3 regions of the Paenibacillus sp. MCAF9 genome follow, and region 2 is predicted to be linked to each of the others. Evidence: riboswitches for the same ligand, from Rfam matches in the RefSeq annotation. Region 2 holds a riboswitch; each other region holds the start of a gene.
What was found. Region 2 has a riboswitch for cyclic di-GMP ahead of AB4Z45_RS13060 (methyl-accepting chemotaxis protein). Riboswitches for the same ligand answer to the same signal wherever they lie in the genome.
Positions count from the first base shown of each region.

Region 1: another riboswitch for cyclic di-GMP. It lies ahead of AB4Z45_RS26150 (pyridoxal phosphate-dependent decarboxylase family protein); the one in region 2 lies ahead of AB4Z45_RS13060 (methyl-accepting chemotaxis protein).
Region 3: another riboswitch for cyclic di-GMP. It lies ahead of AB4Z45_RS09905 (anti-repressor SinI family protein); the one in region 2 lies ahead of AB4Z45_RS13060 (methyl-accepting chemotaxis protein).

Region 1 covers NZ_JBFREL010000027.1:36,076-38,278, forward strand. The annotation lists gene AB4Z45_RS26150 (pyridoxal phosphate-dependent decarboxylase family protein) at 1-1,359, opposite strand, end outside; cyclic di-GMP riboswitch class I at 1,454-1,539, opposite strand; gene AB4Z45_RS26155 (DUF423 domain-containing protein) at 1,774-2,136, opposite strand.
Region 2 covers NZ_JBFREL010000006.1:172,601-174,803, reverse strand. The annotation lists gene AB4Z45_RS13065 (DUF1836 domain-containing protein) at 1-713, shown strand, start outside; cyclic di-GMP riboswitch class I at 786-870, shown strand; gene AB4Z45_RS13060 (methyl-accepting chemotaxis protein) at 956-2,203, shown strand, end outside.
Region 3 covers NZ_JBFREL010000004.1:425,326-427,528, reverse strand. The annotation lists gene AB4Z45_RS09915 (asparagine synthase-related protein) at 1-475, opposite strand, end outside; gene AB4Z45_RS09910 (helix-turn-helix domain-containing protein) at 806-1,138, shown strand; gene AB4Z45_RS09905 (anti-repressor SinI family protein) at 1,153-1,314, opposite strand; cyclic di-GMP riboswitch class II at 1,333-1,414, opposite strand; gene galE (UDP-glucose 4-epimerase GalE) at 1,613-2,203, opposite strand, start outside.

The DNA of each region.
Region 1 (2,203 bases), on a different contig from region 2:
TTTATCCTCATAAAGTCTAAAGAGTGTGACAATACCAGGGTTTAGATGATTTACAATAACGGCTTCAGGTATTTCTCTTTGCAAGGTCTTTCTGAATGTGACATTCACCTCAACAAATTGGGCAAGCAGCTTTTGATAGCCTTCTATTCCAAACGCTAATAGCGCGCTATAAATACTGATGGAACTTCCCATTCTTGAGCATTCAAGAGTATAGCTGGTGTGATATTGTCCATATCCACGGTGTCCAACATAAGGAGTTTCATCTGGATCCAAATCAAGAAGCTTTAAATCAGCAGCATTTTTTACTAAAAATAAGCTCGTTGAATAAGGCGTCTGTCCCAGTTTTTGAAAATCGAAACAAAGCGAGTCTGCTTTCATGAGATGCTGCATTCTCTCTTGAATCAACTTTAGAGCAACAAGCGTATCACTCTCAATGCTTAAAGGGTTTCCTTCAAAATCGTAATCATTATAAAATGCAAAAAAGCCACCTAAAGCTGAGTCGGCATGAATATGCGGTCTTTGAATGTTATGCTTCTGCGAGAGCAGCTCTGTCATTTTATAAATGTCATCTATGTTATCAATACCCATTGCATCAGTCGTACCCGTAGTAGCAACGACGTATATTGGGATGCCTCCGTGCATAATGACGTTTTCCATCTTTTCTTTCAAATCATTTACATCCATTGATGAATCTTCATTTGTTCTGATTTTAATTAAATGTTTGCTCCCTAGACCTGTAGCCTCAACTGATTTATAAAGGCTGTAATGGGCCGCTTCCGAACAAAAGGCATATAAATTTTGTGGAACCCCGTTTTGAGCTGCAGTAGGACAGGCTTTATTTATTGCCAGCCTTAAACCAGTGAATATAGCTCCTTGACCGCCCCATGTCGTATATCCGCCGCTTTCAGAAGGATTATAGCCTACGAGATCTGACATCATCGCCACGACTTTCACTTCAGCTTCCGCAGCCGCCGGACCATACACATCCCATAAATTATTGCCATTAACCATAAACGCTGCAATCATGCCAAGTACACCTGGAATACTAGCCATAGGTAAAATGTTTGTTAAAAAGTATTTTGTATGGTAAGGATGAGCATGAAGCAATTTTAAGAGTTCTTTATTGACTTCTTCTAATGGATTTCCCATTGCGGGAATTCTGCTTACCTCCGCTAGTTCTTTATAGAAATGAGGACCACGTTCTTTTTCTCCTTTAAGAAATACCGATTCCGGATCTTTTAATTCATCAACACCACTTACAATCTGTTCAATTAAATCTAACATGTAATTTCGTTGCGTTATGTTGCCGTCTTCACTTGGAAATAAACTTTTAATATTAGGCTGGTCTTTCCTATTCATGCTGTACCACTCTCCACCATTCATTTTTCTCTCTATTTTTTACAATCAAAAAGGCATACCTAAAAATAACCATAGGTATACCTTCTGCATATTAATTCGCAACTGGCTGACATTTCTTTGAAAGAAGTAGTCCCTATAGCTTTGCGTCACCACCTTTCGATGGTTTTGCCAATATTTAATTTGGACAAATTTTCAAACTTATTAGCAAACATTTACATCTATCGAAATCATTTTACTATTTTATTTTTCGGAGATCAATATAATTTTTGGTTAATTATGTCTTAAACTAATAGAGTTGCACCTATATTTTCAAAATCTTCATACTTTTCCATCACTATTTCATGTAAACATAAATAAATTCTTTACAATGGTCATAGAAGATAGATATTAAATATTAAAAGCTCAACAATTTCCCTAAAGAACACCTACAGCGACAAGCACCCAACCAATCATAAAAGAAAGCCCGCCTAGCGGTGTAATTGGACCAAAAAACCGAGCTTTAGCAACACTAAGTACATATAGGCTTCCCGAGAACAATATAATTCCCGCTACCAAAAACCAACCGCCCGTAATGATCATTTGAGCACCCGGATACTGACCCGCGAGCAGTCCAATCAGAATTAAACCTAATGCATGTGCGATGTGATACTGTACGCCGACCTCATAAACCTTCAGCTTGTCCGGTGTGATCTTACTTTTCAGTGCATGTGCGCCGAAAGCTCCAATTGCGACCGCGAGCACCATGAGAATACATCCGAGCATAATAAATGTTTGCATATCAACATCTCTCCTCATTTTATGAATTTGCAAGTTAAGCATATCATGATTGAACGGAGCAGGGAAT
Region 2 (2,203 bases):
GAAAGTATAATTTGAAGCCGCTGCAAGTGCTGCAAGCCGCATGGACCAAAACGCATCAATGTGATTTGGAGAAAGGCACGGGACTGCCTGCATTTATGTCTACGCTGCTGCCTCCAATTATGGAAAAGCTCATTAAAGGAAATGAGATTAAAGGCTTTTCACTTCATGAAATTGCTGCGTTGGGCCAACTAATCGAATATTCGAATCTGTCGATTACCTCCATGCAAAACTGGGTAAAGCGAGATTTCAAACCTTATTTCGATTGTCCGAAAGCTGGGAAAAAATATTCTCTGAACCAAGCTGCGTTATTATTCATTATTGATGATTTAAAGTCAAATCTCGATTTTGAATCAATACGCAAGCTTTTTGAGATCGTATTCAAGAAACCAGAGGATGAAGCAGACGATTTAGTTGGGCCTATTGAATTATATGCATCTTATACCAGTATGTTTGAGGAGCTCGATGCGAATAACGATCAACTGCTCGACATTTCCGGTCATTTGAAGGAAAATCCGCATCAAGATTTATTGACAGAGCATGTCATTCGCTCTTCAGCGAATCAATTTGCAAGCAGATTGCCAAATTTAACGGAAAAACAATGGGAAGCGGTGCGAAATATTTTGCTCGTTGCGGTTATTTCCATCCAAACCTCCTATTTTCATTCGTTAGCAAGGCGTTATTGCAATGCAACCTTATTTTTAGCCACAGAATAAATATGGTTCAAGGGATGACAAACTCACTAAATAGTCCTATACTGGTTTAAGTTGTAAACTACAAAATAGACAAACTGAAAAAGGCAAACTTGTTGAAAGACAAGGACGCAAAGTTATGGGCCTAAGGTGTACGCACTATGGCTGCCAGACCGCCGGAAGGATAATAAGCTAACTGAGCTGTCCGCCTCCTGTGGCTGGATAGCTTTTTTTGTTTTCAGGAGACAGAGGAGAGAGCAAGCAGGATGGTTTTTAAGGATAGGATAGAGAGAGCAAAAATACTGTTTAAGAAATTGAGTTTGAAGAAAATAACGAGCAAATTATTGCTTGTTACCGCAATCATCACACTTTTTAATGTAGGCTCGGGCGTTTTGATTTATTTTCAAAATCATTCAGTAGCAACCTCGGTCGAAGGTTCAGAGGAATTGCAGCGTGCTGAACGCAATTATCAGGGTATATCGAATAGGCTGCTGAAAGTGATGCTTCTAATGGTAGATGCCATTGAAAATGGCAAAAGCGATGCAACGCTGATCATGAAGGATTTGGAAACGATGCCTGCCAACATCGATGAATTAGAGAAACAGCTTATCGATATGGATAAGAAATATCCGCCTGCAACGGAAGATGGTCCTTATTATGCGAATCAGGTTAATGTTCTTAAGCTTGCATTAGATAACTTGAAAGTGACGAATACAGACGTGAGTGGATTATCATCAGATGAGAAATCGCTCCGCATAAGCAATCTAATAAGCGTATATACCGTCATTCTAAGTTATTCCAACGATACAATGCACGAGCGTTTGACCGCAGACGCTAACGCGACGCAGAAGCTTCTTAATAAAGACATATCCAGTGCGAACGTAATTGTTCTTATTAATGTCATTTTGCTTGCTATTCTGCCTGCCATTATGATTTTTGTCATCTCACAATCAATTAGAACAGGACTTGTAGGCATTACAAAAAGAATTAAGCAATATGGCAATAATGATTTTACAAGTCAAGAAAAACTCGTTCGCTCTGACGAATTTGGCGACCTCGACCATGATTTGGCTAATATGGGCGATCAGCTGCGAGAAACGATTAAAGCTACGCTTGAAGTGAGCGAATCCGTGCTCCACATTTCGAATAATATGGATAATATGATTGGTATTAATCGAAAAGCATCAGAGGATGTAAATGGCCAAGTGGAGCTGGGCAGAAAAGTGTTGCTGTCGCAGTATGACGATGCTTCATCCATTTCGGCAGTTACCGAAGAAATCTCAGCAAGCTCTCAGCAAATTGCTGCCTCGAGTGAATACATAAACAATGATATGCAAAATATGAAGCAATCATCTCATAACGGCACGCAGCAGATGGCTGGCGTGGTCTCGATGGTAAATGAAACAGTAGACCAGTTTTCAAAGCTAACTGAAGCTTTCGAAACGATGAATGAACGATATAACAATGTCGCTAAGTTTTTGAACGGCATTCAGGATTTGAACACACAGACAAAT
Region 3 (2,203 bases), on a different contig from region 2:
ACATCGCTAGACGGCTTCCGTTCCAGTGATAATACAATGTTCGACAACCTGAGAAGTCTCTGGCAGCAAACACTCTTTGTTCTCTTTCATCCCATATCATAAAAGCAAAATCACCGATCAGATGCTTGGGTGACTCAACCCCCCATTTCGCATAGGAGAGTAAAATCAGTTCGGCATCAGTGATTTGCACTCTACGGTCAAGCTCTACATTTAATGCTTCAAACAGCTCAATGCGGTTATCAATAATTGCATCGGCACTTATGACTAAGCGTCTTTCCGAATCATAATAGGGATTGCATTCCCCGACAGACTCTGGTGTAATCCATTGATTATGGCATCCAACAAACACATTGTTCTTATTCCATGCTTGAGCTGTATTGCAAGGAAACCGTGATAATTGCTGCATCAGTCTATTCCCCTGATCTAACACATGGGCTGTCTGATCAACTTCATAAACGACTGCTATTGCGCTCATTCGTGCCTCCGATTTAGATAGCCAGCGTGTTCTTCAATCGAACGAGATGCGAGCATCATTGAATGTCTTTTAGTTCTTAATAAAGAACATATTTGAATAATACACTTGAAAACAGACGTTGTCAATCGTTTTTTCACCAAAATATCACAAAATAAAACGAAACATCGTTCTTTTATAAGAACAACATTTCGAAATGGGTTTAACCTTATTTTTTTCTAATTTAGACGTCATTTTATTTTTTATTCGTTAAAACTTACAAGCTTTCGCAATTAAGAATTATTCGTTATAATAGTGTTAGTCTACAACGAAGAGATAACGGGGGAGTTTGCTATGATCGGAGAACGTATTCAGATGCTGCGCAAGAGAAAAGGCCTATCCCTAACGGAGTTGTCGCAACGGGCAGGCGTCGCAAAATCTTACTTAAGCTCTATTGAACGAGGGCTTCAGCAAAATCCTTCGATTCAATTTCTCGAAAAGGTAGGCGCAGTATTAAACGTAACGGTTGAAGAATTTTTAAATAGCGATGAAAACAATGATCGTAAAACAAACAATCTAGACACCGAGTGGGCCGATCTAGTTCGAGAAGCAATGGCTTCTGGCGTAAGCAAAGATCAGTTTAAAGAATTTTTAGAATTCAATAAATGGAAAATAAAGCGAGAGTAGCGCTTTATTTTCTTTTATACGGCTGTTTCTTGTATATCATCTTTCTTGCTTTCTTCAAGACATAGTAATACCTTTCTAACATCTTCCTTGCTAAACCCCAAAGAACGTGCATTCATGATTAATGCTACCCATTCCATATCTAAATCCTGATTATCCTCTGATTTTGTAAGTACCATTTTCCCATGTCCCCCATTCAATTTGGGACGGTTGCACCACTGACTCCATGCGTTTAAGGTGCCCAGATACTAAACGCATTTCAACGTCTCCCTATGCTTGTCATTCGTTTATAGATGTATTATAAATCACTTTAATTGCGTATGCTGTCGCTTCCTGTCTCACAAAAATGAAAGATAATTACATTTTTTGTCGAATTTATTTAATGATTGTTAAAGGGAGCAGGGGAAGGAAATAGAGCCCGCCAGATCAAATTAGGAGCTCTAAAATGTTGCTTTATTAAAAGAGCTATCCGGTATATTATTTTGCTGCAAGTTCAGATTTCAACAGTGCATCTTCTTCATAACCATTCGGATTTGAAAATTGCCATCTCCACGTATCGCTGCACATTTCTTCTATTCCTTTTGTTGCAAACCAATTCAATTCTACATTTGCCTTCAGCGTATCTGCATAACAAACAGCAATATCGCCAGGTCTGCGACTAACGACCTCGTATGGAATGCTTTGACCAGTTACCTTCTCGAAGGCTGCAATCATCTCTAACACACTGTAGCCATTCCCAGTGCCAAGATTATATATATTCACATTTGATTTTCTACTCATCTTTTCCAGTGCCTTTACATGCCCCTTTGCTAGATCTACTACATGAATGTAGTCTCTCACTCCAGTGCCATCCACAGTTGGATAATCATTTCCAAACACATGCAACTGTTTAAGCTTGCCAACAGCTACCTGCGATATGTAAGGCATTAAGTTGTTTGGCACGCCATTTGGATTTTCTCCAATTCGACCACTTTTATGGGCGCCAATAGGGTTGAAATACCTCAATATCGTTATTCCCCAGCTGTTATCTGAACTAGCTAGATCCAGTAAAATTTGTTCTAGCATGAG